One region of the Acetonema longum DSM 6540 genome, then DNA from elsewhere that is predicted to be linked to it. Evidence: riboswitches for the same ligand, from Rfam matches in the RefSeq annotation. Region 1 holds a riboswitch; the other holds the start of a gene.

Region 1 (9,815 bases):
GCCGGAACCCGGACCAATCCCTGAACCCGCACCCGATCCTACACCGGAACCGGAGCCCGACCCAGAACCCGAGCCCACACCGGAACCGGAGCCGGTTCCCAAGCCTGAACCCGAGCCAGAACTTTTATCCATAGGTTTGGCATCATCATCCCTTTTAGCGGCAAAAACGGCGTTTGCCGGCGGTTCTTTCGGCTGTTGCGGTTGTTCCGGGTGCTGCGAAATATTCTCCTCAACGCTTTCAACCGCTTCTTCTTGTTCCTGGTAAGTGGAGGGGGTCTCAGGGACAGAAGGAATCGATGCAGCCGAAGTATCCGCAGCAGATGTATCGGCGGCAAACACGGCTATTTCATCGTTGCCGCCGCCGCTGCCTCCTCCGCCGCCGCCTCCGCCTAATTCCAATTCGATATACTGTTCCGGAGCCATGACGATGATCAAGCCAAAGCCAAGCAGCAGGGTGATATGGATCACTAAAGAAATCGTCAACGCTTTGCCCCAGTCTGTTTTTTCCACCGCAATCATCAGATACCTCCCCGGGTGTCGGCCGGTAAGCCGGCGCCAATCCGCTGCTTTATTTTATCTCATATTGCCGCCGGATAGACTGCGGCGGTACGAGGGATCATTCCATCGTTTTAATAATCCGGATAATATGATCGTGGGACAATTCCTGCAAATGATAATAGGCCGCTCCCAAGGAATTTGTGACAGCAGAGGGCAAATATAAAAAAAAGGAAGTCCCCATGCGGGGACGGCAGTGCGTCTGCCGAACGCACCATACAACAACAATAAGGGATTTAAGATATGGCTAATTTTCCTCGCCAGCCAAAATAGCGTGGAAACCTTTCGACGAAAATTATAAAAGTCCCTTCCCGCAAAAGCATACAGAAAGGGACTTGTTAGCGGAGAAATCCATTGAAACAGACAATCCCGGCCAAAATAGCCGGGAAGGTAGATTACTCCATAATCCCCTCCCCATCGCTCGTGGGTAAAAAAAACGGTGACTGTTAGACAGGCAGTTCTCCTGGCTCTGGTTCTTTGCTCACCCACACCTTCCCAAGACACAAAGTCTCAGTGGCACTTTTCTGGGTTTGCTCCCCATTACAGTGGCGGGACCGCGCCGGCATTACACCGGACTTCCCTATTAAGCCCTTACGGGCACCTATCTCATTACTATTCAATTTTGTTTTATTGTAGCAAAGAATGACAATTCTGTCAAGCTGTCAAATCGCAATTAATCCGGTCTTTTGATTCTTATTTCTAATCTCATACCGTCCGAATTCAGAAAATGAAAAACATACCGACTGCATATTAATTCAACATTCCTTCACCTCTAGCGCCGGCAAAAACCCATATACTGATTCCACAGCCGCTCGGTCATATGGCAAGCGCCGCGCAGGCCCATAAACGGCAGATCGGTCAAAATGACTTCGTCATAGACAGGCATGGCGATGGTCTGACTAAGCACCGTCGGTGCCCGCTGCTGCAAAATAGCCTTTTCGTTGCCGCTGGACAGGAGCAGTCCTGCCGTCATTTCGTCCAGATACTGTTCGACAGCCCGGCCGTCGGTTTGTCCGTTCCAAACGGTACCCAAGCTCTGGGGGACAGGGTAAGACGACATCCCGTCCTGCAACACAAAGGTAATGGAACCCGAGGCGGCCCACTCGGCGGCAAGGACCTGGGCCAGCCCCAATGCGATGGAAGAAGGCGCGACAATCAGGGTGCGCTCAAGACACAATTCGCCCCATTGCCGCTGCAGGCGTAGCCTTCCCGGATCGGCACAGCAAAGCCGCCGCAGACCACATCTCCCAGCACATCGTAGAGGACAGTCTGCTCATCCTGTATCGCCTTCAGTTCTTTCAACTTCTCCAGAGCAACGATAATGCCGCGGCCGGCGCACCCTACCCCCGGTTCCGGGCCGCCGGCTTCCACGCATTTCACGCCGGCAAAGCATGTTTTCTGACCATATCCAGCACCATCTGCATACAGGTCCTGCCCAGCAGCAGCCGGGTAGAGTCGTTCTTGGGATCGCAGCCGATCTGGCAGACCGGATAGCCTTTTTCCGCCAGCGCCGCCGACACATTTGCCGCAGTCGTCGATTTGCCGATGCCGCCCTTACCGTAAAAAGCAATTTTTTTCATGATCGCTTCCTTTCTGATCGGAAAAGCCCATCTGTGGCCTCGAATCTGGGATCGTTCAAAAAGGTCCAGATGCTAGGTAAAAGCAACGCCTGCGTTGTCATACTGAAGAATTTAGGTGATTTTTCGGCTTATGAGAAAACAGCCGCTATTACCCTTTTCCCGAAAAGTCACATTCTGATAGCGCGACGAGGACGGGCGCGAGACTGTACGTTCGGAAGGTGCGTCGAACGCCCGCAGGAGAATGAAGTGACGCAGATAGGCCTTTTTCAACGGTCTCCTAATTGATTATTTGGGGCTCCTGCTTCACCCACACAGTCACACAAGGCAGGATTTCGGTTTTGCCAAAGCCGTTTTCCGCTGCATGCAGCCGGACTATTTTTCTGATGGCTTCATATTCTTCGCCGGCAAATATCTGAAAAGGCTGCACGATTACCTCGGTAAACCCTTCTTGCCGCAGGCGTTCTAAGGCCTGTTTCTCATTATCCACCTGAATCCCGTCGTGTTCCGCCAATTTTTCGATCAGGGCGCGGGACGCGAAGGCTTGACGCACCTCATAGTCAGGAAACTCCGCCCGGATTCTATGATCCATACCGTTCATCGCCAAGCGGCGGGCTTCCTGGTAGGTGGAGCCTATACCCACCATCAAAAAAGCGGTTTTTTCTGTCTTCTCCAAAGCATCATCCCTCTCAAAGTTATTGGGAAACAGACAGGCAAGGAGCGATAGCCGCAACAGCGGCAAAAAACAAACAGGCGGCCCTCCCTGAACCGCGCAGGAAAGGCCGCCTTACGCAAATACTGAACCCATATCCCGGCCCCGGCCGAAAACAACCGGCAAAAATTGCGTCGCTAATCCCCTTCCTATCGCTCGTAGGTCTGTAGCGGTGATTGTCAGACAGGCAGTTCTCCTGACTCCGGTTCATAGCACCCCTGCACCTTCCCAGAGCCCACGCTCCAGTGGCGTTTTCGCAGGATCGCTCCCCGTTACAGTGGCGGGACCGTGCTGGCTTTGCACCAAACTTCCCTATTAAGTCCTTGCGGACACCTATCCCGAATATTCGGTTATCAGCTTTATCCTAACATACCGGGGCACAGCGGTCAATCCTCAAACCCTGGGCCTGTTATGTTTATAGCTGCTGCCAGGCGACCAGCCCGCTGCTAATTCATGACAGTTTCTCTCGGCAAAAACGTAAACGTTTCCGGATCAATAATGCGGCTGAAACACATGGACGGTATACCGCCGTGCTGAACCACTTCCTGCTGAGTATCTTCAATGGCGGCTTTGGCGGCAGGCGCCAGTGGCATGCCTGAACAGATATTGGCGTAAAAACGCGGCATAAACATGCGGGAAGCTATGGGATTATAGCCATTTTCCATACCGATCATGACATAGAGCCGGCCCATATTCCTCAAATCCCGATTGTCCAGCTTACTGTTCAGCGTAATTAATTGAAGAGCCGGTGTTGCCCCCCGCAAATTTTTTACCAACTGAATGCGGTCACATTTGCTTTCCGCCTTTTTGCCGCCGGAAAAAATCAATTGCTTGTCATTGCTGCGGCCAATGATGTGGACCCAGTCCGGCTTGCCGTCAGTAACGGCTGCAATAACGTCCTCCGGCTGTTCGCAGCCGGCAGCACTCACTGTCACCAGGCCTGCGGCCACCTGTGCAACCGCTTGCCGGATCGTATCAAATTCCCGCATATTGTCGAGAAGATCCAGTTTAAGAATCAGCAAATTACGCTTAGCATCCATCCTAGCCACTCCTTATTGATTTGTCCGTGTGGCAGCAAATAAAGCACTGCCGCACGAAGCAACCATCAGAATGAGTATTCCGCGGTCATGTAATAGGTTCTTCCCTGTTGTGGATAGGCAACATTGCCCTTGTCAAAATGATCACTCTGTAAATAACGCATGAGCTGCTTAGGTCCCTGATTGGCGATATCATTAACACCGGTACTTAGTTTGAACTGCTTATCAAAGCTATATTTCATACCGATATTAAATATTCCCATTGGCTCATAGTACGCAGCCGTACCGGCATTATTAAGCCAGCTTAGTTTGTCCGTCCAGTTGTATTCGCCAAAGACGCTGAGTTTATCGCCGGGGAACCGATAATCCAGCCTGGCGTTGGCCGCCCACTCCGGTGTCCAGGGGAAAGGCTGTCCCTGCCATGCAGCATTGCTCGTATTATCATAAGCCTTAAACCCTTTGGTAATCAAGGAGTCCTGCCAGGTCGTGCTTAAAGTAAAATCAAATTGTTGCCAATGCATCTCATTGCTGAGCTCAAAACCCTGAATCTCGCCGGCGCCATAGTTCGTGTACCAGGTCGCGCCGGTCAAGGGATTAAAGGCGGTGGTCATCAGATTTTCTGACTTGCGATTAAAATAAGTCAAGGTAGTGTCGTTGTCCACGCCGAACAGCTGGCCGTTTCGATTGACGGATACATCCCAATTCTTACCGTGCTCCGCAAAAACTTCCGGACTCCATGAAGCTTCGCCTTTGCCTCTATTGCCCCTATACCATCTGCTCTGAAGGTTGACACCGTCGCCAAACACCTCATACCAGCTTGGCAGTCTGTGATAGGTGCCATAGGTGGCCCAAGTCGTCCACTGATCATTCCATTTTTTCTTAAGGCCAAGGTTATAGCTGTACAGCCAGCCTTCCCCTTCCATGACATCAATACCGATATTCGATTTTTGCGCCCGCACCAGCGGCGTAAAAGCCAAGCTGCCTCTGTCGTCCAGTTTCATAGTATCCTGAACTTGGAAATAGTAATTGCTCATATCGTATTCCGGCAGGAACAAATGCTCATAGCCTTTCCATTCTGGATCAGAATACTGGTCGGCTGAAAAATTTACCTTCATAGTTTCCTTGCTGGCGGTGGTCAGAAATTCCAGTAGGTGACTTTCACCCATCTTCCAGGTGCCGTCAACGGAAGCGCTATAGGAATCATTGCGAAAGGTATTGGTGCCAAGGACGAAACCCCGGTTGCCGGTCTCATATTTGGTCCATAACGTTTGCTTGTCCTGATGTACCGTGCCCAGCTTCCAGCCCCATTCCACATTGCCGGTCTCTTGCCGGTGGCCGAAGGACAGCTCGGTCTTTTCCGTATCCACCGTGCCGTTGCGTATGGCCTGTTGCTCATCATTAAAGGAATCCGGCCAGTATTGTTTCGGCAAATCCGCCAGATAGGAGTCGACGGTTTGCGGCGTATGGGTCGAATTATTGATATAGTTGAGCTTGACAAACCAGTTGTCATCCTGCCATTTGGCGAGGATATCGTTGTTTTCATAACCATTATTCTGACGCCAACGGTTTCGTGGATAGGTTGGACTGTCATTAGCATAAGTAGTATAGAGTTTATAATACTTAAAGTCACCTGTGGCCTCTTCCCGATTCATCGCGAAAAGCAGACTGCCGTCACCCATCGGAGCCGTTGTTTCCAGGTTGAATTTCTGCCCGCCAAATGAGCGCAGGCCATAGCTGACCTTGCCGCCAGTTTTGTCCGGCTTTTTCGTGACAATGTTGATCGCGCCGCCCATGGCCGCGCCGGCGAAGCGGGCCGGGATGTAGCCGCGGTAGACTTCGATCCGCTCGACATTGTCGATGTTGAGGTTTTCGAGGTTAACGGCCTGTTCGCTGCCGGTATTCACTAAAACGCCATCCACGTAGATATTGACCTGGCTGGCCGAAGAGCCGCGCACCCGCACCGTTGTGTAGTGGCCGGCGCCGCCGGAGAGCTTGTCGATATGGATGCCCGGCACCGTCTGCAGCAGATCGCCCAGCGTCTTGTGCTCACCCTCGTATTGGGGTAGTTCAATTACGGATACCGTACCCGGAGACAGCTTTTTCTCCCAGTCCGGGCGATCCGCTTCAACGACCAGCGGGGCCCAGGTAAACCCGTCAAAATCTCCCTGCTGCAGCGCACCGGCTGCCTCTGGACTGTTCGTGCCGCCTACCGCGGGGTTTTCATCAGCGTTTGCGGTGTCAGCATTACTACTAGCACGGTTGGCTGCATTCGGCTGCTGCGGTGGAGCATTACCCTCAGGCAAATTGCTGGTTGTCTCTTTGCCGGCAGCAGCATCTGCAGCCGTGATACCCGCGGTGTTTACAGTGTCCGTAAACAAGCTTCGATCGGCAGCATTCACTGCTTCCGATTTTTTGGCTTTGGACGGGCCGCCCCAGCCCCAGGCGATGCCACCGTTGATCTGCCAGTCGGTATCGACCTTGCCGCCGAAGGATCTGTTGACCTCCAGCCAGCCGTCACTGCTGCCGCTCAACTTGAAACTGCTACCCAGTGTCACATCATACCAGGTGTCCTTGCCGGCCAGGGTATCCACCTTTTGCGAGGCCAACACATTCTGGGCAGTGTCTGGATTCGCGCTGTTCTGCATGGCATAGAACATGGCGTTGCCGCCGTCCATGAAGTCATGGTTAGCCGACAGCTTGAGATACGCTTCACCTTTGTGCTCGCCCTGCCCATAGCTTTTACCGATGGACAGTCCGGCGCGGCCAAGCAGCATATCCATTTTATCTTGTTGATAGCGAAGACCGTTGTCCAGACGGAAGTCGAAGGAGCGCATCACACCGTAGGAAAGGCCGACTTGCGGTTCCATAAACCAGCCGCTCCCTTTATCGATCCGCAGGCCGTAACGGGCGCCGATGCCGTAGGTTTGGGCGATAAAATCCTTCTTGTAGCTGTCACCGAAGGAATCGGTATAGGTATTGGCATTATCGATGGTGCTCCAGCGCACAGTGGTATCCAAATAGTGTCCTTTGTCGCCTACCCAGAGCATGTATGCGCCGAGCCCGTCGCTGTCCAAATCGCCTCTGCCGCTGTTGTAATCCGCGCCGCCGGCATTCTGAGCGCTGAAATCGGCGCCGGAGGTCATCTTGCTGAAGAACAGCCCGGTATAGAGCTTGCCGCCGAGCAGTTCCCGGTCCCGCAGCTTGTCGTAGCCGACCTGAATGCCGCTGTAGGTCTGGCCGAAAGTGGAATCCTGAATACCGTCATAGGTATATTTCCCCCGCCAGGTATTGACCCACACGCCTTCCCGCCGATCGAAATCGTCCTTGGCTATGCTGCGGTTGACGAACCGCCGGTCGTCGCCGCGCTTCCAGAACAGGCCGTCCTCAATCCGCCACAGGTTGCGCGTCGAGAGGGCCGCGTTGGCGGCGGAGTAAGCCCCCTGGGATAAATATCCTTGGCGCTTGGCACTCCAGTAGACGGAATAGCTTCTGTTATATTCATTTCCGCTTCCATCATCTAACAATTCAGTTGTAATGATATATTTGTTCAATGCTCCGTCTACTTGATTGATTGCTTCTCCTGCTACAACAAATTTATCCATATTCGCAGTATCAGAATTAGAAATTTCAAATACACCAGTAACTTGACCTTCCAGCAATGCCGCCGTCTGATTTGCCCAAGAGAAAGTACTGTCATTACCTGCCCCAAAATCCTTGTTCATAATATATTCAATATTAATATGTACTGTCGGATATGATTCCTGATTAATAACTGTCGGATTATTCAATACGATAGTTTCACCAGCACCAACATAACCGCCAGTTGACGGGTCATAAGTTCTGGTTCCTAGATTGATACGGAAATTAATGTTGCCTTCAAAATTTCCATTGTTTATTTTTAGGATGCGAGCAGTGCTGCTTGCAGTGGCTACAGACCATGGGTCATAACCGTTTGCTTCAGTATAACTATTTGCGGCACTGTATTTATAAGCAAAATCAATCGTCGAACCCGACAGCATGGTTAAGGCATTCACATTAACCGTTCCGTTACGATCCAAAGGCCGCCAAAGGCCGCCATTGTCAATCGTAATATTCGCATTATATTGGGCTTGTCCTATAGCTTTGCCCTGATTAGCGATAGCATAGGTGGTATAAATCTGCTCATTTTCGCTGATAGCTTTAACTTTCCACGGGCCACCGCTGCCCCAGTTTGTGTAATTAGCCGTTTCTCCAACTAATTCTAAAGCAGCATAACATGACACTGTATAAAAAGGATGAAGTATAAATGCGAACGAACATACCTTAAGGGCGTTGGCCATGCGTTTTTTACAATGCTTTCTGCTCAAAAAAATCCTTCCTCCTAAACGGTAAAGAAGGGGCGGAGTTTCCGCCCCTTGCATTAGAGCTTAATATTTTTTAGCAGTATACGCTTTAACAAATGCTTCAAAATCTTCCGGTTTCACGCCAGCGCGGGAAACCAGCAGCGGATGTACAAAACCCCGCACCGATTTGATGGAAGCAGGCGCAGTCCCTGCTTTTAGGCGGCGCGTAATGGCTGGCATCGCCAACGCAATCGCGTTGAATGTCGGACTGCCGGCAGCACCCCATTCAGATGCCGTACCCGCCGAAACTGCACTTGTACCGGAAGCAATACCATCTACATCATAGATGCCAAGATTGTCCCCCAGCATGCCCCAAACTTTGCTAATGTCATCAGCAGGCAACAACGCCCACAAATAGCCAAAAACGTTTGAAATATTAGCATTATTCGTGAGTAGCTGCGCAACATTCGACAATAGTGCATCTCCGGTCAAATCACCTATTTCAGCTACCCACAAACGACCGGAAAAAGCAAAAGATCCATTATAGGAACCAGTCAAAATATAGGCAGTGCCATCGGAAAGAATCGCCAGCGAACGGATATCGAATTTGTCGTCATTAGCAGTAGTTTCCGAAGAATTGGCTGGACGGACAAGATTGGTTACCGCAAGGTTTGCGGGAGTCACTCTTTGAATGCGGGATGCCTGATTCCATACAATGGGGGTGCTATTCCATTGCGGCCCGCCCAGAGCGGCTGCATAAAGATTGCCACCGTAAAGCTGAAGCTCGAAAACATTCGGCGCTAGGGTTGCATCCGGTCCATCGACTACACTAGCTAAATTAGAAGCGCTGAGTTTAACGATAATGCTATTGAAATAAGTGTAATCACTGGGATCAGAACTGCCAGGAGGCGAAACCGCATATTGCTGAGCTACGGCGTAAATATAATCGACCGATGATTCGGTATTGAACACCGTATCTACGCTATAAGCTGAAGCGCCTGATCCTGTTGCGGTAAGTTGATAATAATCGGAAGCTAGCGTCAGGGTTTCCGCAGCGCCGCTCACACCATGCACAAGTTTGAACACTCTGCCGGCAGAATAGTCAGCACCAAAGAGCGTACCCGCGTTAGCACCATCTGGGGAGTTGATGCTGTAAATATTAAGTAGGTCTGTATTATCGCTGTATTGATAGGGCGTTGTTAAATTAGGCGCTACTGTCTGCGTCCAATTGCTGGGATCATATACGGACAGATAGCAGAAAATCTGCACAAAGCTTGAATCATAGCGCCTTTCTACTATCAATACCCTAGTACCGATGCTGCTGCCGCCATTGAAATAAAAAGCGATAGGGTCAGTAGTGGCAAGGTTCGCACCCGAGCCACTGACAACGGCCGGCGTAGAGCCGGATGAGGAAATTAATCTGACACGGCCGGCTGCAGGACTTATGCCAAAATTGTAAAACGTTGCGATTACCGTTGACACACTAAACACCTCTTTCTATTTTTATTTTCTTACCTTGCGACCTTCAACAGCCTGTCGGCTGCTGAGGACTTTTCCTTATTGTCCATTGGAAAATCCCCCACCTCCCTGGTACGAATTCCTATTGCAGCCT
Region 2 (20,170 bases), on a different contig from region 1:
CGCAAAAATAATGGGTTTCAACGTGCCAAAGTATGTACAGGGTTTTATCGTATTGTTCATCTTGTCCGTCCTTATCACTATTTTGGGTTCTAATCAATATATGAAGCAATATCAGTTGGAAACCCCGCTGCTGGCATTGGTCTTCGGCATGGTTGTCAGCAACCTGATGCCGCTTCCGGGCTGGTTCAAAGAAGCGTTAAGGACTGAATATTATGTAAAAACCGGGATCATTCTGATGGGCGCTACTCTGCCGTTTACGATTATCATGTCGGCGGGCCCGCTAGCCATCCTCCAGGCAACTATTGTTTCGGTCACGACTTTCTTCTCCATTTATCTGGCCGCTACTCGCCTGTTTAAGTTAGATCCGCGGTTTGGCGCCACTCTGGGCGCAGGAGGTTCTATTTGCGGCGTATCCGGCTCGATTGCGGTGGGGGGCGCCTGCAGGGCGGAAAAAGAGCACGTGTCCATTGCCATTTCAATGGTGGTAATCTGGGCGGTGATCATGATCGCCGTATTGCCCGGCTTTGCCCATAAACTGGGCATGGAGCCAGGGCCGGCCGGCGCCTGGATCGGCACATCTGAGTTTGCCGATGCGGCGGGGTTCGCTGCAGCGGAACAGTATAACGCCATCGCTGGCGTCAGCGGTGATACAGCAGTTAAAACCTTTACCCTGATGAAGGTGGTCGGCCGGGATATGTTTGTCGGCCTTTGGGCTTTGATGGTGGCGATCCTGTCGGTTACCGTCTGGGAGAAAAAGAGCCTGGCCGAGTCGGAACGGGTGGACTATGGTGAAGTTTGGCGCCGTTTTCCTAAATTTGTAATGGGTTTCTTTGCCGCCTCAATCCTCACAACTCTGATCATCGCCGCTTTAGACCCCAAAACCGCCGGAACCTACTCCAAAGATGTCCTGGGAGTCGTTAAAAATTTGCGGGGCTGGACCTTTACCTGGACCTTCCTCAGCATCGGTTTCACCACCCGCTTCCGGGAACTCACCAACTTTGGCTGGAAACCCCTGGCTGCTTTTGCTATCGGGGTTCTCATCAATGTTCCCCTGGGGTATTGGCTGTCGAATGTGGTGTTTGTTGACTATTGGATGGGCGTGAAATAAAATCTCCTACATCCCCCACATGGCAGGAAAGAATGGCCGGACCTGCAAGTCTGGCCCGACTTTTCTGCTATTTCAATACATGTACCCTATATAAAAAAATGGATGATAAAAGGAGGATGGCGATGCCAAGCCTGCATAATCATCAGACAACGCCGGTGGTCACTCATTTAACCAGAGTTTGTCTCAACCTGCCACCGGCAGAAGACTGGCATAAAGCAAAGGGGGCTCCTTTGACGCCGGACCAGGTCAGGCAGACGGGCAAACTGATGCAGGCGCGGATGGCGCGGGCAGCAGCCATGATGGAAGTAATGGCTGCTCTGGGGTTTGATTTTGAATCCGGCAAGAATGCGATTTTATGCTACTCCAACACTACGGAAGCGTATGAAATAAAACGAGCGCTGCGGCAGGCCGGCTTTCAGGACCGCGAGTTTCAAATCGTCCTGGAGTATACCCGGGGCTGGGGCATGCTGTAGTCTCAGACGCAGGAGGTGCTTTTGTGTATTCGATGAGTTGGTGGGCTGCCGGACCAATGGTCTATGCCGCGATCCTGATCTGTTTGATTGCAACTGGGTGCAAACTGGCGTTTTACGCCGGAATGCCGCGCCATTTGCGGTGGGATTTGTATCCGATACCGCATCAGGGGCCGATCGGGTCAAAATATCAGAAACAGGATTTTCATTCCCGCAAACCGCCGATTTTCCCCCGATATGAACTGATGGCCATGCTGCGGGAAATGGTCTGGATTCAAAAAGCCTTTGTTCATAATCGGAGATTATGGACCGGGTCCTTTCCCCTGCATATCGGGATCTATTTATGTGCTGCCTGGGTTGTACTGCTGATTGTTGGCGCCTGGGCAATCTCCGCCGGTCAGCCTGTGTCAGGCTGGACCGCTTTGCTTCAGGGATTGACTCAGGTGACCGGAGCGGCTGGGCTGTCAGCCGGTTTGTCCGGCAGCCTTTACCTGCTGCGGCTGCGCCTGGGGGATCAGGGGCTGCGGCAAATGTCCGATCCTGTTTTGTATGCCCAGCTGGGAATTATGATCCTGCTGTTCGGTTCAGGCCTGACCGCCTGGCTGACAGTTGATCGGTCTTTTATTTTAATCAGAGAGCATATTGGCTCCTTGCTCAGGCTCCGTCCCGCTGTCACTCATCCTTTGATTGCCTGGGAAATGCTGATCTTCAGCTTGTTTCTTCTGGTGCTGCCCTTTAGCCGGATGATGCATTATGCCGCCAAATACTTTCTTTATCACCGGATCATGTGGGATGATGAACCCATACAGCCGGGCAGCCCGTTAGAACAGAACGTATCATCCTCTCTGCACGGTCAGGTCAGCTGGTCTGCTCCCCATGTCAAACGGTGGGGGAACTGGCTGGAACAAGCGGCGGGAGCCCGGGAGGAAGGGGACGGCAAATGACAATGACATCGCAAGAAAAAGCAAAGCCAATCAAAATCGGCGACATCGGAACTGCGTGTGAAGTGCTCTGCCCTTTGACCCCGGCGGATTTGCCGCCTCTGGCCGGCGAGGAGCCGGAAGAAGCTTTCAAAGCCGTAAAGACCGGGGTCAGGGAAAAGTATGATTATTCTCTGGACGGATTTTCCGGGCTGAACCTGCCTGTGCCCCAGAGCCGGGAGGAAGAAGATGCGATTGTTCGGTCCTTCCTGAGGGGCCTGGAGAAGTTGTTCAGCCGTGAAAATAACTGGGGGTTTCTCCAGCCTACCACCTTAAGCACCGAGTATTGCATGCAGTGCAATACCTGTAATGACGCCTGTCCGATCTATCTGGAAAGCGGCAGGCAGGATATTTACCGTCCAAACTACCGTTCGGAAGTGCTGCGGCGCATCCGGCGCCGGTATTTTACACCGGCCGGTCGTTTGTTGGGGAAGTGGGCCGGCGCTGATGTGGAGCTGAACTGGCGGGTCGTATACCGTCTGGCTGAGCTGGCTTACCGCTGCAGCCTGTGCCGGCGCTGCGCCTCTGTCTGCCCGGTGGGTGTGGACAATGCCCTGCTGGCCAGGGAACTGCGTAAAGTGTTCAGCCAGGAAATGGGGATCGCACCGGAGGCCATCCACAAAGCCGGCACGGTGCAGCATCTGAAAACCGGTTCCACTACCGGCATGATGCCGCCGGCTTTTCGCGACACCATTGAATTTATCGAAGATCTCATCGAAGAAAGGACCGGACGGCGGATCACCATACCGGTCGATAAAAAAAATGCCGATATTTTGCTGATCCACAATGCGGGCGAATACCTGGCCTGGCCGGAAAATCCGGCGGCATTCGCCATTTTGTTTGACGCTGCCGGCATTAACTGGACCCTGTCCAGCGAAGCCATGGGCTATGAGGGAGTCAATTACGGGGTCTGGTATGACGATATTCAGTTTGCCCGGATTATTGCCGCTCAGGTGAAAGCAGCCAAGAATCTGGGTGCGGGCAAAATTGTCGTGGGCGAGTGCGGCCACGCCGCCAAGGGGTTATTGTGCATTGCCGATCGATTATTGACAGGAGACCTGTCCATACTCCGGGAAAGCTGCCTGCCGCTCTTAGAGTCGATTGTCACCGGCGGCGCGATAAAATTTGACCCCAGCCGCAACGATTTTCCCGTTACGCTGCATGATCCCTGCAATATCGTCAGGTTATTGGGCATTGTTTCGCCCCAGCGCAACATTCTCAGTAAAATCCTGCCGTCAGGACGCTTCCGGGAAATGCCTCAGGCCGGTATCGAAAATTACTGCTGCGGCGGCGGCAGCGGTTTTGCCATTATGAATTCACAGAACTTCCCGGAATGGCGCAACCAAGTGGCCGGCAGGCGCAAGGCGCGGCAGGTGCTGGAGACTTTTGCCGATTGCCTGGACCCGGCCATTCCCAAATACTACTGTGCCCCCTGCTCCAACTGCAAAGGTTCGGCCCGGGATATACTGCAGCAGCATTATGGCTTTAAGGAGAAATATAATATTCATTACGGCGGCCTGGTGGAGCTGATAGTCAATGCCATGCCGGGTCTGCCGCAGCCGTATATCAGTTGGGACGAAGAATTTTAACGGGACCGTTGAAAAAGGTCCATCTGCGTTGATGCTCCTGCGGGCGTGCGTTCGACGTACCCTGCAAACGTACAGTCTCACGCACGTCCTCGTCGAGCCTAGCATCTGAACCCTTTTGAACGGTCCCGGATTCGAGGCGGTAGATGAGTTTTCAATACATGAAGGAGGCAAGAACTGTGGGTAATCCGGAATGTTTGCGGGAATGGCTCAAGAAAAACAGGGATGCCCTGTTAAAGGACTGGCTGATCTGTTGTTTTGAAGTCTATCCGACCGGGACCGCCGGCTTTATGCGGGGGTCTGCCGGCAGCTTCGCCAATCCGGTGGGCAGCCGCACCTGTCAAAGCATTGCAACATTATACGACGGCCTTGTGGAGAACGTCGATACGGAAAAGTTGAGGGATTCTTTAGATTTGATTTTGCGGATACGGGCGGTGCAGGACGTGAAGCCGTCTCAGGCCATAGCTTTTATTCCCGGGCTGCGGCATATTTTGCAGTCCAATCTGATTACAGCCAAAAACGCCGGCGTCATCCAACAGGATTGGCCGGCTGCGGAGCTATGGCTGGAGCGGCTGATATTGCTGGCCTTTGACGTATATCAGGCATGCCGGGAAAATTTGCATCAAATCCAACTGGCAGCCTTGACCAAACGCTGTCAAACCATAGAGCGCATGATACTGGCCGCAGGTGACGGTGATGTGCCAGAGCGGGATCTGGCGAATACTGAGCGGGAGAGGTGTGAATATGGCAAAACTCCCTAAACCGGAAGAACTCATACAAGTGGATCATAGACCACCAAAATCCAACTGGATGGATACTCCGGTTCATTTTAAACCGGGCACCTGGCTGTATGCCGGGAAGGCGGAAAGCCTGCAGACCGTAGGTTTGGCCAATCCTCGCAAATGGTCTCCCGAGGATGCGGACTGGAAACTGCCGGAAGATTGGCGGGAAATCATCCTGGAAGGACTGCGGGAAAGGTTGAACAAATACCGTTCTTTACAGTTGTTTATGGATATTTGCGTCCGCTGCGGCGCCTGCGCCGACAAATGCCATTTCTATATCGGCTCGGGGGACCCCAAGAACATGCCGGTGTTGCGGGCGGAATTGCTGCGCTCGGTCTACCGGCGGGATTTTACCGCCGCCGGCAGGCTGCTGGGACGGTTGGCCGGCGCCAGGGAACTGACGGTGGATGTGATCAAAGAATGGTTCTATTATTTTTACCAGTGCACCGAATGCCGGCGATGTTCGGTTTTTTGTCCCTATGGCATTGACACGGCGGAAATCACTATGATCGGACGGGAACTGCTCAACCTGATCGGGGTGAATATCGACTGGGTGGCAACGCCGGTGGCCAACTGCTACATGAAAGGCAACCACTTAGGCATACAGCCTCATGGCCTGGTGGATTCCATGGATTTTCTGACCGAGAATATCCGGGATATCACCGGCATCACCATTGCGCCGGCCTTCAATCGCAAAGGCGCCGAAATCCTGTATGTACCGCCCTCCGGCGATGTGTTTGCCGATCCCGGCACTTATGGCCTGATGGGGCAGCTGATGCTGTTTCACGAGATCGGCCTGGATTACACCTTGAGCACCTATGCCTCGGAAGGCGGCAATTTCGGCTTGTTTACCTCCCATGAAATGATGCAGCGTCTCAATGCCAAAATTTACGCCGAAGCCAAGCGACTGGGGGTAAAATGGATTCTGGGCGGCGAGTGCGGCCATATGTGGCGGGTGATTCATCAGTATATGGACACCATGAACGGTCCGGCGGACTTCCTGTCTACCCCTGTGTCGCCTGTGACCGGTACGGTATTTGAACATGCCCGGTCCACCAAAATGATTCATGTGGCGGAGTTTACCGCCGACCTGATCAAACATAACAAGGTCACCCTGGACCCCAGCCGCAACGATTCACTGAAAGTCACTTTCCATGATTCCTGCAATCCGGCCCGGTCGGTAGGTCTCTTGGAAGAGCCCCGCTACATTCTGAAGAATGTCTGCCGCAATTTTTATGAAATGCCTGACGAGACTATCCGGGAAAAAACCTTCTGCTGTGGCGGCGGCGCCGGCCTGGGCGCCGATGAAAACATGGAGATGCGGATGCGGGGCGGACTGCCCCGGGCCAATGCCGTACAATATGTCCGGGACCGGCATGGCGTCAACATGCTGGCCTGCATCTGCGCCATTGACCGGGCTACTCTGCCGCCGCTGATGAACTATTGGGTCTCTGATGTGGAGGTATGCAGCCTGCATGAGCTGGTGGGCAATGCCCTGGTGATGACCGGCGAGGCAAACCGGGTCATGAATCTCCGGTTTGAACCTTTAGCCGGAGCGGAAGGTGCGCAAGATGCATAAGGCGCGCTATGTAATCATCGCCCTGGCCCTGTTTGTACTGGCGGCAACCGCGCCCTTCTGGTATAACGCCGTCAGTTCCCGGCCCCAGCCGGTCCTGAGCCTGCATACGCCGGCGATCAACCAGCTGACGGCCAAACAGTGTATTGAAGACGGCGAATTTATGCGCAAAAATCACATGAAGCTGCTGCGGGAATGGAAAGAACAGTCCGTGCGCCAGGGACAGACCGTGTATGTGGCCAAAGACGGCAGATTGTATCCCATGAGTCTGGAAAAAAACTGCCTGTCCTGCCACAGCAATAAACAGGAGTTTTGCGATTCCTGTCACAGTTTCGCCGGCATTGACACTCCTAATTGCTGGAGCTGCCATGCGGCGCCCAAGGGGGAGCAACCATGAGTTCCATGAAACTTAGCCGCAAAGAATTCCTCCGGCTCAGCGGCCTGTGCCTGGCCGGTCTGGGCGCATTGCCTTTAGTCCGGGGCTGGGCTCAGGGGGACCAAACCGCCGGGCCTGCGGCAAAACGCTGGGCTATGGCTGTGGACACAAGCAAATGCCGCCCAGGCTGTACCGACTGCATGCTTGCCTGCCATTCATTGCATAATGTGCCGCAGATTCCGAACGCTAACCATGAAGTGAAATGGATCTGGCCGGAAGGATATGATCGGGCCTTTGCCGGTGAAACCCATGACTGCATGAATGCCCAGACCAAGCAGCGCCAGGTGATAGTTCTCTGCAACCATTGCGACAATCCCGCCTGCGTCCGGGTTTGTCCGACCCAGGCGACCTTCAAGCGGGCCGACGGCATTGTCATGATGGATTACCACCGCTGTACCGGCTGTCGCTATTGTATGGCCGCCTGCCCTTACGGCGCCAGAAGCTTCAATTTTGTGGAGCCCCGCCAGTATCTGGCGGAAATTCGCGGTTCCTATCCCACCCGGACCAAAGGGGTGGTGGAAAAATGCAATTTTTGCAGCGAACGGCTGGCCGTAGGCCTTATGCCGGCCTGCGTGGAGGCCTGCAAGCATCAGGCGCTGATTTTCGGCGACCGCAATGACCCGGATTCACCCCTGCGGCAGGTACTGCAGGATAAGTACAGCATCCGGCGTAAAGAAAAGCTCGGCGCGCAGCCGAATGTTTTCTATCTGGTGTAAAGAAGCCAGGAAAGTAGACGCATTTCGGCTTTGTGGCAGGTGCAGATCATTGGTTTTACCCGAAACGCGCCTTACTTTCCTACTGCTTCGCGATACTTTGTATCACTTAGGGGGAGGACGCAAGATATGTTGGAACGGGCTTTTCGCAACTGCGGCCGGGGTTATTGGCTGTGGCTGGCCTTTTTGCTGGCGGCGGCCGCTATGGGTTTTCACTTCTATATGCGGCAATTCGCCGAAGGGCTGGGCATTACCGGGCTCAGCCGGGATGTTTCCTGGGGACTGTATATCGGTCAGTTCACCTTTTTTGTCGGGGTTGCCGCATCATCCGTTATGGTGGTCCTGCCACATTATCTGCATGGGGTAAAGGCGTTTGGCAGGATTACAGTTTTAGGAGAGTTCCTGGCGGTGGGGGCCGTGGTCATGTGCCTGCTGTTCGTGATGATCGACATGGGCATGCCCACCCGGCTGTTCAATGTCCTCATCTACGCCACTCCCACTTCACCGCTGTTTTGGGATATGAACGGCTATCTGGTTTTGAACCTGATTACCGGCTGGAATGTGCTGGAGGCGGAATATAAAGGCGCCCCGGTATCAGGTTGGGTCAAACCCTTGATTTATCTCTCCATTCCCTGGGCCTTTAGTATTCACACTGTAACTGCCTTTATCTACTCCGGCCTGCCGGGACGGGATTTCTGGCTGACGGCTCTGACGGCGCCCAAATTTCTGGCGTCGGCTTTTGCCACCGGCCCGGCGTTGCTGATCCTGCTTTGTTTCATCCTAAAACGGGCGGCGGGTTTTGACGCCGGACAGCAGGCCATACGCAGGCTGGCTCTGATCCAGACCTACGCCATGATCATTACAGTGTTCATGGTCGCGGTTGAATTTTTTACCGCCTATTACAGCCAGGTTCCCGGCCATGTGGAAGCATTGGACTATTTATTCTTCGGCTCCCCTAGCCATTCAGCCTATGTGGGGCTGATGCGGCTGTTCGCCGTTTTGTCTCTGGCGGCCCTCATTCTGCTGATCAACCGCGGTACACGGGAAAATGAGAAGACTCTTTTGCTGGCTTCAGTCTGTGTGTTTGCAGCCATGCTCATCGAAAAAGGAATCAGCTTTGTTCCGGGGGGATTTGTCAATCATCCCTTTGGCCAGAGCAGCGAATACCTGCCAACATTGCCGGAAGCAGGCATTATTGCCGGGGTATGGGCCATAGGCGCCCTGACGGTCAGCCTGTTTTACCGCGTCGTTGTCGCGGTAAAGGCCGATGAGAGTCAGGCACCGGATGCACTCAGGCCGGAAAGGGAGGGAAGCACATGGGCGTCACGTTCTCTCTCATCGTAATTGCAGCTTTGGTATGCGTCGTTTTCTTCGGCGTCGAATACCTGGGACTGACCTATCTGTTTGGCGTCATTATCCCTTATGCCGCCATCACCTTATTCATCGGCGGTTTCGTCTATAAGGTCCTGGACTGGGCCAAGGCGCCGGTTCCTTTCCGCATTCCCACCACCTGCGGTCAGCAAAAATCCCTTGCCTGGATTCAGCCGGCCTCTGTGGACAATCCTTTTAACACTGCCGGTGTTATTGCCAGAATGGCGCTGGAGATCCTTTGCTTCCGGTCTCTGCTTCATAACACTCGGCCATCCATCACAACCGGAGGCTGGCTGGTTTATCACTGGGAAAAGTGGCTTTGGCTGGCTGCCCTGGTCTTTCACTGGTCTTTGCTGATCGTAGTGCTGCGGCATTTGCGGTTTCTTATGGACCCGGCGCCGGCGCTTGTCCTTTCTCTCCAGGCCATGGACGGATTTTTCCTGATGGACCTCCAGGCGGTATACCTGACCGGCATTGCCTTGCTGACAGCGGTAACTTACCTGTTCCTTCGCCGGATGGCCATGGCGGGGGTCCGCTATATTTCCCTGGCCGCCGATTACCTGCCGTTGTTTTTGCTCATGCTGATCGCGGCCAGCGGACTGTTGATGCGATATTTTATCAACGTGGACGTTACCGCCGTCAAATCTCTGATGATCGGACTGATGACCTTTAAGCCGGCTGTTCCCGGCAATATCGGGATACTGTTTTATATTCACTTGTTTGCCGTCAGTCTGTTGATCGCGTATTTTCCCTTCAGCAAACTTATGCACATGGGCGGCGTATTTATGAGCCCGACCCGGAACATGGCCAACAATAACCGGGCGGTACGGCACGTGAATCCTTGGAATTACCCTGTGCCGGTTCATACTTATCAAGAGTATGAGGATGAATTCCGGGATAAAATGAAAAGCGCTGGGCTGCCCCTGGAAAAAGAATAGTTTTATGGATAAACGGGTTATTCGATGTTAAAGCCACATTGAGTAACCCGTTTTATCGTTTCATAATCAGAAATTAATAATGAGAAAACTTTCACAAATTTAAGTTGCAATCACTTGTGGGATCAGATACACTGAAAATGAGAAAAAATTCACAATATATTGTCGGGAGGTTACGCGATGCATGAAGTGACGGATTTTAGGGAGATGGATGAAATCCTGCAGAAGTACAGACATGAGCCGAGCAATATTATCGCGATATTGCAGGATACGCAAGGAAAATACAGATATCTGCCCCGGGAAGCACTGGTTTACCTTTCAGACAAGCTTGGAATCAGCACAGCCAAAATCTATAGTGTAGCGACTTTTTACGAAAACTTTTCCCTCAAACCGAAAGGCAAGTATGTGATAAAAATATGTGACGGAACGGCATGCCACGTCCGAAAGTCGGTTCCCATCCTGGAAAGGCTGAGACAGGAGCTCAGCCTTTCTGAAACCAGGGTGACCACCGACGACCTGCTGTTTACGGTGGAAACGGTTGCCTGTCTCGGCGCCTGCGGACTTGCGCCCGTGCTTACGGTCAATGATAAGGTGTATCCGGCGATGACGCCGGACAAAGCAAGCCAGCTTCTTGCGAAGTTCAAGGAGGAGAACTGAGATGCTTTTAAACCGGGAAGAACTGAAAACTGCCTGCGCCACGTATGAAAAGTCGCTTGAGACGCAAAAGAAGAAGATTCTGGTTTGCGCGGGGACGGGATGTGTGGCCGGCGGGTCGCTGGATATCCATGCCGAATTGATCCGATTGATGGAGGACCAAGGGATCCAGTGCTCGGTAAGCCTGGAAAAGGAGCCGCATAATGATGCGGTGGGCGTCAAAAAGAGCGGTTGCCACGGCTTTTGCGAAATGGGCCCGCTGGTGCGGATAGAGCCGCAGGGCTGGCTGTATATCAAGGTAAGACCGGAGGATTGCGCCGAAATCATCGCAGAGACAATTTTAGGCGGGAGGCTGGTAGACAGGCTTGCCTATCAAAAGGAAGGGCAAACCTATCCGACGCAGGAAGAAATCCCCTTCTACAAAAAGCAGACGCGGCTGGTGCTGGACCTCTGCGGACATATCGACGCCACTTCCATCGAGGAATACTTAGCGATCGGGGGATATCAGGCGTTTGAAAAAGCCCTTTTTGATATGAGCCCGGATGACATCATCAGGGCGATCGATCAGTCCAATTTAAGGGGCCGGGGCGGCGCCGGCTATCCGACCGGCCGCAAATGGTCGCAGGTCAGGCGGCAAAAAGACGCAGTCAAGTATATTGTCTGCAACGGTGACGAAGGCGACCCGGGTGCATTTATGGACAGAAGCATCATGGAAGGCGATCCCCACAGAATGCTTGAGGGGATGATGATTGCCGGCCTGGCCTGCGGCGCTTCGGAAGGGTACATATATGTGCGCGCCGAGTATCCCCTGGCGGTCAGCCGCCTGGAGAGAGCGATTGCTCAAGCCGGGGATTTCGGGCTTCTCGGTCAAAACATTCTGGGAACCGGCTATCATTTTAATATAAAAATCAACAAAGGCGCCGGCGCCTTTGTCTGCGGTGAAGGCAGCGCCCTTACCGCGTCTATAGAAGGAAAACGCGGCATGCCAAGGGTAAAGCCGCCGCGGACAGTTGAACAGGGACTGTTTGCCAAGCCTACCGTGCTGAACAATGTGGAAACTTTCGCCAATGTACCATTGATTATTCAAAACGGCGCGGGTTGGTATAAAGCGATAGGGCCGGAAAAAAGCCCCGGCACCAAGGCGTTTGCCCTGACGGGGAACATAGAGAATACAGGACTGATTGAGGTTCCGATGGGCACGCCACTGCGGGAGGTTATCTTTGACATTGGCGGTGGCATGCGTGGCGGCGCCGAGTTCAAGGCCGTACAGATAGGAGGCCCTTCCGGCGGCTGTCTGACCAAAGAGCATCTGGACCTGCCGCTTGATTTTGATTCGCTGAAAAAAGCGGGGGCAATGATCGGGTCCGGCGGGCTGGTGGTGATGGATGAACATACCTGTATGGTAGAGGTGGCAAGATTCTTTATGAATTTTACCCAGAACGAATCTTGCGGCAAATGTGTGCCCTGCCGTGAGGGAACCAAACGCATGCGGGAAATTCTGGAGGGCATCGTTGCCGGACAGGGGAATCCTGAGGATATCGACATGCTCCTGGAACTGGCTGATACCGTATCGTCGACGGCGCTGTGCGGCCTCGGCAAATCCGCCGCCTTCCCGGTTGTCAGCACCATCAAGTATTTCCGCGAAGAATATGAAGCTCACGTGGTGGAACGGCGATGTCCGTCCAAGATCTGCCAGAAATTAAGACGGATTTATATTGACCGGGAAATATGCCGCGGCTGCTCTAAGTGCGCCAAGCTGTGTCCGGTTGGAGCTATTTCCGGCAAGATCAAGGAGCCGTTTATGATCGATTCCGGGAAATGCATAAAATGCAGAGCCTGTATAGACTCATGCGCGTTTAAAGCAATAAAGGAGGACTGACACCGTGAGCACGGAGTTTATGATTATTGATAATCTGCCGGTGGAAATTGCCGGTGAAAAAAATATCCTGGATTTGATCAGAAAGGCGGGAATCGAACTCCCCACCTTCTGCTACTACTCGGAATTGTCGGTTTATGGCGCCTGCCGCATGTGCGTTGTGGAGGATAACCGGGGAGAGATTCATGCCGCCTGTTCCACACCGCCCCAGGCCGGTATGGAGGTGCGCACGAATACGCCCCGGCTTAGAAAATACCGAAAGATGATCCTGGAGTTGCTCCTGTCCAGTCATTGCCGCGATTGCACCACCTGCGAGAAAAATGGAAGATGTAAGCTTCAGGAACTGGCCCAGCGTTTTGGCATAAAGCAGGTACGGTTTGGCAATACATTCGGGGAGGCTGAACTTGATACCTCGTCACTCTGCATTGTCCGGGACAAGAGCAAATGTATCCTGTGCGGCGACTGTGTGAGAATGTGTGATGAAGTACAAAATATCGGCGCCATCGATTTTGCTTTTCGTGGCTCAAAGATGTGCGTCAGCACGGCGTTTGACGCACCAATAGCCACGACCAACTGTGTGGGGTGCGGCCAATGTGCGGCTGTCTGTCCCACAGGGGCGATCGTTGTCAGAAATGATACGGTGAAGCTGTGGCAGGACATAAGCGATAAGGATACCAAAGTGGTCGTGCAGATAGCTCCCGCCGTCAGAGTCGGCATCGGGCAAGAACTGGGCCTTGCCGACGGGGAAAATGTGATGGGCAGAATCGTCGCCGCCCTGAAGAGAATCGGGTTTGACGAAGTGTTTGACACTTCGACCGGCGCCGATCTTACGGTGCTGGAAGAAGCCGGCGAATTTACGGCGCGGCTGCAGAAAGAGGAAAAGCTGCCCTTATTCACCTCGTGTTGCCCGGCATGGGTAAGGTATGCTGAATTGCATTATCCTCAGCTTATGTACAAGATATCCACCTGCCGTTCGCCGATGCAGATGTTCGCCAGTGTAATGAAAGAGCATTACGGTCATTCCCACCGTAAGGTTGTCGTTGTGGCGATCATGCCCTGTACAGCCAAGAAGTATGAAGCGGCGCGGGATGAATTTAAAAAAGATGGGGTTCCCTATGTGGATTATGTTATTACCACCCAAGAGCTGATCCAAATGATTCGGGAAGCCGGCATCGTCTTTTCCGAAATTGAGCCGGAGGCTGTGGATATGCCGTTTGGCGCCGCCAGCGGCGCCGGAGTGATATTCGGGGTGACGGGCGGTGTTACCGAAGCGGTAATCCGGCGCATTGCCGACGATAAATCGGTTTCCGCCCTGCGGGCCATCGCTTTTACCGGCGTCCGGGGTCTGCAGGGAGTCAAGGAAGCAAGTATCGTCCTTGACGGCCGCGAGGTCAGGATTGCAGTCGTAAGCGGTCTCAAAAACGCGGATAGCTTGATCCATAAGATTCGCAGCGGCGAAAAAAAATATGATTTTATTGAAGTCATGGCCTGTCCCGGCGGCTGTATCTGCGGCGCCGGGCAGCCGGTTGCCGGACGGGAAGGGAGAAATAAAAGGAGCGTGGGGCTGTATGAGGCCGATCGAATGAGCAGCATCAAACGCTCGGAAGAAAATCCGATCATCATGGCGCTTTATGACGGGCTGCTGAAAGGCAACATACACAGGCTGCTCCATGTGGATTATGTTAGAAAGGCGTGACAATATGATCAAGGTCAGCGTTTGCATAGGCAGCGCCTGTCATATCAAAGGCTCCTATAATGTGCTGAATTCCCTGCAGCAATTGCGCGAAGAATACGGGCTGGCGGACCAGGTTGAGATTAACGCGATTTTTTGCCTGAATCATTGCACAGAAGCAGTATCTGTACAAATCGATGACGGTGCGGTCCATAGTGTTTCCGGATCAACGGCGCGGGACTTTTTTATCAAAAATATTTTGCCTTACGCTAGTCCATGAGAAAGAAATAGCTGTTGATCAAAGAGGTCTTTACAATTTCTCATAATGCGGTATAATGATAATGAATATCATTATCATTATACCAAGGAGGGATTACCGTGAAGAAAGTAACAATTATCTATTGGAGCGGTACAGGCAACACGGAAATGATGGCGCAAGCCGTAAAAGAAGGAGCGGAGCAGGGCAATACAGTAAAACTGCTAAGAGTGGAAGACGCGACCCAACAGGATGTGGCGGCAGCGGATGCCGTAGCCTTTGGCTGCCCCTCCATGGGGTCAGAGATGCTGGAAGAAGGGTACATGGAACCATTTGTAGCTTCCTTGCAGGATGTGGATTTTTCCGGTAAGACCGTAGCCTTATTCGGATCCTATGATTGGGGCGACGGGCAGTGGATGCGGGAATGGGCCGACCGTATGAAGGGGTACGGCGCCAATGTAATCGGCGAGGGGCTGACCATACAGCTTACGCCGGATGCAGACGGGCTGCAGGAATGCAAAGCTTTAGGGGCAACACTGGGTAAGTAACCGGCACACTGGCTGAATGGTTATACTAGTGCCGCTTGCGCCACAAACGCCGGGAGAGTGGAAGATATGTCAATTTGGGTAAAGGCGGATTCGCAGCAGGTATATATTAACATAAGCGGTGATGTTTTTACGGAACATATCGAACTTTTACAAAGCAGCCTGCTGGAGCACCTGTATTATGGTTACAGGCGGATTGTTCTCAATATGAACGATGTGAGGAATTTTGACCATAATGGCCTTGCTATGTTGCGCTTTGTTCGCGAGCGGTTTGCCAAATACGGCGGTGTGATCATTTTGGAAGATGCCAAAGGGCATGTTGGCGAATTTTAAAAGAAAATATTATGTTAAAAACAGATGCCTCAAGGCATCTGTTTTTCATTTTAAGGCGCAGAGTGTGTTCTTTACCCGCTTTTGCCTTGACAATATCCTCCCCGGGGGGATATTATGGAGCTGGAGGAGGGATACCTTTTATGCAAAATCATACACATGCTCATCAGAAACAAGTTACAAACAGACTGTCGAGAATTGAAGGACACGTTCGATCAATTAAGCAGATGGCTGCTGAAGGCCGTGACTGCCCTGAAATATTACTTCAGATTGCAGCGGCTCGAAAAGCTCTAGACAATGCTGCGAAACTCATATTGAAAGATCATCTTGAACACTGTCTTATTCATGCGGTCAATGAGGGCAAACAAGAAAAGTTTCTTAAAGATTTACAAGAGGCGATTGACCACTATATTAAGTAAATAGGAGGGGGGATAATGAAGGCTTTTCTGATAGTTGCGGCTTTGATGGCTATTCCATCCGTAGCCTTGGCTCACTCTGGTACATTATTTAAGATAGCAGTAAATTATATTCCAATAATATTAGCTGCCGTTCCCATGCTGTTGAAGCTATTTTCCAAGCTGGTTTCAAAAATATATTCTTTTTTCATGGAAGAACATAAATAAAAGTAAAAACAAGACAACCGCGCTCGACAGTAAGCAACACCTATGCTAAAATTTAAAATAGCAACGAAAATGCAAGAAAAGACAAAAAAATAATTTGGTGCAGGTGCCTTTCGGGGCTTAATAGGGAAGACCGGTTAAAGGCCGGCGCGGTCCCGCCACTGTAATGGGGAGCAAAGCCATGATATGCCACTGGAGCGTAAGTTCCGGGAAGGTATGGCAAGAGCCACGATCCAGAGCCAGGAGAACTGCCTGCATGACAATCACCGTTTGACCTGCGACAGACAGGGAGGGAATTTATCGAAATAATCTCGGCTTTTTAATCGGAATATTTCGTAGATAGATTATTCTAAAATGGGACCTCCCCCTGTTGCTGCAGGGAGGGTCTCATTTTTTAATTTCATGGCCGCCGCTTAAATTGACGCAGGACAATTCTGCCGCACTTACTAAGGAGCTGATTATGGGTAAGCAAATCAAAATTTTAATCGTTGACGATAATGCAGATATTCGTGATATTGTTTCTATTTTACTAAGCGATATGAACTATACAGTGCTTAAAGCAGAGGATAGCGCTGCCGCCATGAAGCTGCTGCTGTTAAATCCCAATATCGATCTCATAATTCTCGATATTATGCTGCCGGATCAATCCGGCTTTGATGTGTGCCGGGAAATGCGCCAAAAGACAATGGCACCTATTTTGTTTCTAACCGCAAAAGCCCATATCGCCGATAAGAAATATGGGTTTGATTGTGGTGGAGATGATTATTTATTAAAGCCGTTTTCTTCCATAGAGTTGTCGGCAAGGGTACAGGCGCTGTTGCGCCGCTACGCCGTATATCAGGGGAAAAGCGCGAATCAGGCTAACGAATATATCAAGATACGGGAGCTGCTGGTACATCCGACAGCAGGTGAAGTATCGGTCGCAGGGATTGATATTTTGCTGCGCCACATAGAATATCAATTATTGGTTTTATTGGCCAAGAACCGGGATCAAGTATTTTCTGTTCAAACTATTTACGAAACAATTTGGCAGGAACCATTTATGCCGGCATCCAGTAATACTGTTATGGTGCATATCAAAAATTTACGGCAGAAGATTGAAAAAGATCCGCAGAATCCGAAATATATTGTTACGGTTTGGGGGAAAGGATATAAACTTATTTAAACAATCGGTCTATATGCAGCTGAATGTTAAGTTGATTCTGTGCCTCATGATTTCTTTCTTCGTGTCTGTTTTGCTTTTTCTCTGCTTACAGGCCGGTGCAGGCATATGGATCGAAAAAAGGCTTAGGCAGCCGCAGTTTGTAAAAGAACAGTTGCAAGAGGAGGTATCCCGGCTGCAGGCTTATATTCTGGAAGAGAATGTATCTGTTTTGGATTTTCACAAGTTAAACAAATGGGTGGCCTCAAGGAAGATTACCATGATTTCCATGTATCAGAACGGCAGGCTTATCTATGACTCCAACGCGAGCGGCCTCGGGGCGGAGCCGCCCCCGGGTGATGCGCTCTATCCGCTTCATTTTCATGATGCGGATGTGATGGTCAGTATCACTTCTTTTCTGAAACATCGCTATGAAGATATTGCTACATATATGAATCTGGTAATATTTTTTTTCGTATTTTTATTGATCATGTTATCTTTCGTTCGTCAAAAGACCTTGTATATTCACCGTTTGGATCATGAAATAAAATTGATGCAGGGCGGAAACCTGGATTTCCCCATCACCGTAAAGGGCAATGATGAGCTTGGTTCACTGGCGCGGGATATTGATAACATGCGGCGCTCCCTGCTTCTGCAGAACCAACGGCAGGAGCGCCTGGAAACGGTTAACCGCAATTTTGCCACAGCAATATCTCATGATGTCCGCACCCCGCTTTCCGCTTTAATCGGTTATCTGGAAATTATGATTCAGAAAAAAAATCTCAGTGACGAGCAAAGGCGTCAGTATTTGCATACCTGTCAGGAAAAGGCCTGGCAATTAAAAAAGCTGACTGACAATATGTTTGAGTATCTGGTTACTGCGTCTGATGATGACGCTGCCGGATTGAACACGAATATTGATCATAGTTTGCTGGAGCATCTTATTTATGATGGTGTTCTGCTCCTTGATTTTCATGGTTTTATTACCGAATTTACCAAGCCTGAAAATATACACTATAGTATCAGTTTTCCGATTGACAGCCTGCAACGAATTTTTGACAATATTTTTTCAAATCTTATTAAATATGCTGATCCGGCAAAAGTGGTATCAATTTCCGCCTTTATTGATCATACTTCACTGTATATCAGCTTCAGCAATACTGTCCGCGCTGCTGCCAGTCAGACAGCAAGTACCGGTCTGGGGTTAAAAACCAGTAAAAGCCTGCTGGCGCAAAACGGGGGCAGCCTGGTCATTGCGCAGGATGAAGCTGTATATACCCTGACGATCGAATTGCCCGTCAACTGATTGAACCGGTTGCTGATTGCAATAGTTCTTAAATAATCTGAAATATAGACATCATCCATTGCCTTATGCCAGTCGTAACGCTATATTTAATCAATAGGGGGAGATAAGCATGAAAAAGATTTTATTGTTAAGTTTGGTGCTTATTCTTGTTTTTATTGCGGGATGCGCATCGCCTAAAAATCCAGAAAAGATAATAAAAGACGAGATTACAATTTCCGCGGGAGTGAATTTGGTGGCTGGCGGCTATGACCCGACCGCGGGTTATGGCGTCTGGGCGCCGGATATCTTTCACAGCCATTTGTTGCAGGTGAAAGCGAACAACCAATTGGAAAACGATTTAGCCACATCTTATGAGGTTAGTCCGGATGGCTTAATTTACACGTTTAAAATACGAACCGACGCCAAATTTGCGGACGGGCACCCTCTGACCTCTGATGATGTGGTCTTTACTTTCACGACGGCAAAAAGTAAAGCCTCTGCGGCTGACCTGACTATGCTGGATTCCATTGAAGCATTGGACGAGCATACGGTTGTTTTTCATTTAAAGTATCCCTGGTCGACTTTTGTCTTCCACCTGAGTGAAGTCGGAATTGTGCCTAAGCATGCCTATCATAGCAATTACGGCGATCATCCGGTAGGATCCGGCGCCTGGAAAGTCGTGGAGTTTGCCAAAGAGCAGCAGCTGATTCTCATGCCCAATGAGCACTATTACGGGATAAAGCCGAAGTTTAAAAAAGTAACGATTTTAAAACTGGATGAAGATGCTGCCCTGGCGGCTGCCAAATCGGGGCAGCTGGATTTGGTGCTGATTGAATCTGAGTTTGCCAAGACGGACGTTGCCGGGATGAAGCTTTACAGGATGGCGGCGATGGATGCCTTGACAGTTAATTTGCCTACGATTCCGGAAATGACTGACGCCGCCGGGAAAAAAGCCGGCAATACGGTGACGGGCGATCCTGCCATCCGTAAAGCGCTGAATATCGGGATCGACCGACAAACCATTATCGATAACGCGTTGAGCGGTTTTGGCCAGGTGGCTTACGGCGCGGCGCCGGCGCTTCCCTGGAGCAATGGCGATACGTTTCAGGACAATCGGGTGGAAGAAGCGAAAAAGCTGTTGGAAGCAGCGGGCTGGAAAGACGCTGACGGCGACGGCGTTCGCGAAAAGAACGGGCTCAGGGCGGAATTTGTGATTACCGGCCGCAGCAATGATCAGGCCCGCTATAATACTGTCGTTGCTCTTGCGGAAGATGCGAAAAAGCTGGGGATAAAAATTATACCGAAATCCGCGCCATGGTCAGAATGCCGGGAAGCGAGAAACATACCCACTTGCTGGGTTTTTGGACAGCCCAATCCGATCGAGTTTTACCGCTACTATGATTCTTCTCAAATCGGCAAGGCTGTGATTGGCAATCCCGCATCCTATGCAAACCCGGAAGTTGACGCCGTTGTCAAAAAGGCCTTGACGGCCAAGAACATGGAAGAAGCGAACCGGTATTGGCAGGAAGGCCAGACGCTTGCGCAAAGGGATGTGCCGTATTTGTGGATTGCTCGTCCTGACGTGACTTATCTGATAAGGGAAGGGCTGCAGCTTCCCTCCCTGAAAAAACTGCCGACGCGTGGTCAGGGGATTTCGATCGTTGAAAACATGAACGAATGGTTTTGGGAATAACATCCTGAAATAGGCTGAAAGTGGAGTGAGGTTATGAACAAAGGCTGGAATGTTTTTTGGATGATTGTTCTGGTTTTGCCAATGCTGGTCAGCTGCGGCAGGGTGGAACCAGTACAGAACGAAAAAGAAGAAGTGACGATA

What was found. Region 1 has a riboswitch for cobalamin ahead of ALO_RS21140 (sirohydrochlorin cobaltochelatase). Riboswitches for the same ligand answer to the same signal wherever they lie in the genome.
Region 2: linked by a shared signal. The riboswitch ahead of ALO_RS03780 (response regulator transcription factor) and the one ahead of ALO_RS21140 (sirohydrochlorin cobaltochelatase) in region 1 are both predicted to bind cobalamin.

What each region holds. Positions count from the first base shown of each region.
Region 1 is NZ_AFGF01000269.1:53,610-63,424, reverse strand. It holds gene ALO_RS21850 (energy transducer TonB) at 1-519, opposite strand, end outside; cobalamin riboswitch at 992-1,175, opposite strand; gene ALO_RS19595 (hypothetical protein) at 1,328-1,732, opposite strand; partial or broken gene ALO_RS19590 (AAA family ATPase) at 1,753-2,135, opposite strand; gene ALO_RS21140 (sirohydrochlorin cobaltochelatase) at 2,413-2,808, opposite strand; cobalamin riboswitch at 3,014-3,196, opposite strand; gene ALO_RS19580 (hypothetical protein) at 3,291-3,884, opposite strand; gene ALO_RS19575 (TonB-dependent receptor domain-containing protein) at 3,950-8,227, opposite strand; gene ALO_RS19570 (hypothetical protein) at 8,288-9,685, opposite strand.
Region 2 is NZ_AFGF01000025.1:171-20,340, forward strand. It holds partial or broken gene ALO_RS03690 (YeiH family protein) at 1-1,108, shown strand, start outside; gene ALO_RS21680 (hypothetical protein) at 1,231-1,581, shown strand; gene ALO_RS03700 (hypothetical protein) at 1,605-2,522, shown strand; gene ALO_RS03705 ((Fe-S)-binding protein) at 2,519-4,147, shown strand; gene ALO_RS03710 (RsbRD N-terminal domain-containing protein) at 4,324-4,905, shown strand; gene dsrK (sulfate reduction electron transfer complex DsrMKJOP subunit DsrK) at 4,889-6,505, shown strand; gene dsrJ (sulfate reduction electron transfer complex DsrMKJOP subunit DsrJ) at 6,498-6,899, shown strand; gene dsrO (sulfate reduction electron transfer complex DsrMKJOP subunit DsrO) at 6,905-7,654, shown strand; gene dsrP (sulfate reduction electron transfer complex DsrMKJOP subunit DsrP) at 7,781-8,995, shown strand; gene dsrM (sulfate reduction electron transfer complex DsrMKJOP subunit DsrM) at 8,968-9,960, shown strand; gene ALO_RS03740 (NADH-quinone oxidoreductase subunit NuoE family protein) at 10,138-10,614, shown strand; gene nuoF (NADH-quinone oxidoreductase subunit NuoF) at 10,616-12,490, shown strand; gene ALO_RS03750 ([FeFe] hydrogenase, group A) at 12,495-14,183, shown strand; gene ALO_RS03755 ((2Fe-2S) ferredoxin domain-containing protein) at 14,188-14,439, shown strand; gene ALO_RS03760 (flavodoxin) at 14,538-14,963, shown strand; gene ALO_RS03765 (STAS domain-containing protein) at 15,030-15,293, shown strand; gene ALO_RS03770 (metal-sensing transcriptional repressor) at 15,434-15,709, shown strand; gene ALO_RS03775 (hypothetical protein) at 15,725-15,913, shown strand; cobalamin riboswitch at 15,998-16,180, shown strand; gene ALO_RS03780 (response regulator transcription factor) at 16,371-17,075, shown strand; gene ALO_RS03785 (HAMP domain-containing sensor histidine kinase) at 17,137-18,357, shown strand; gene ALO_RS03790 (ABC transporter substrate-binding protein) at 18,467-20,029, shown strand; gene ALO_RS03795 (ABC transporter substrate-binding protein) at 20,063-20,170, shown strand, end outside.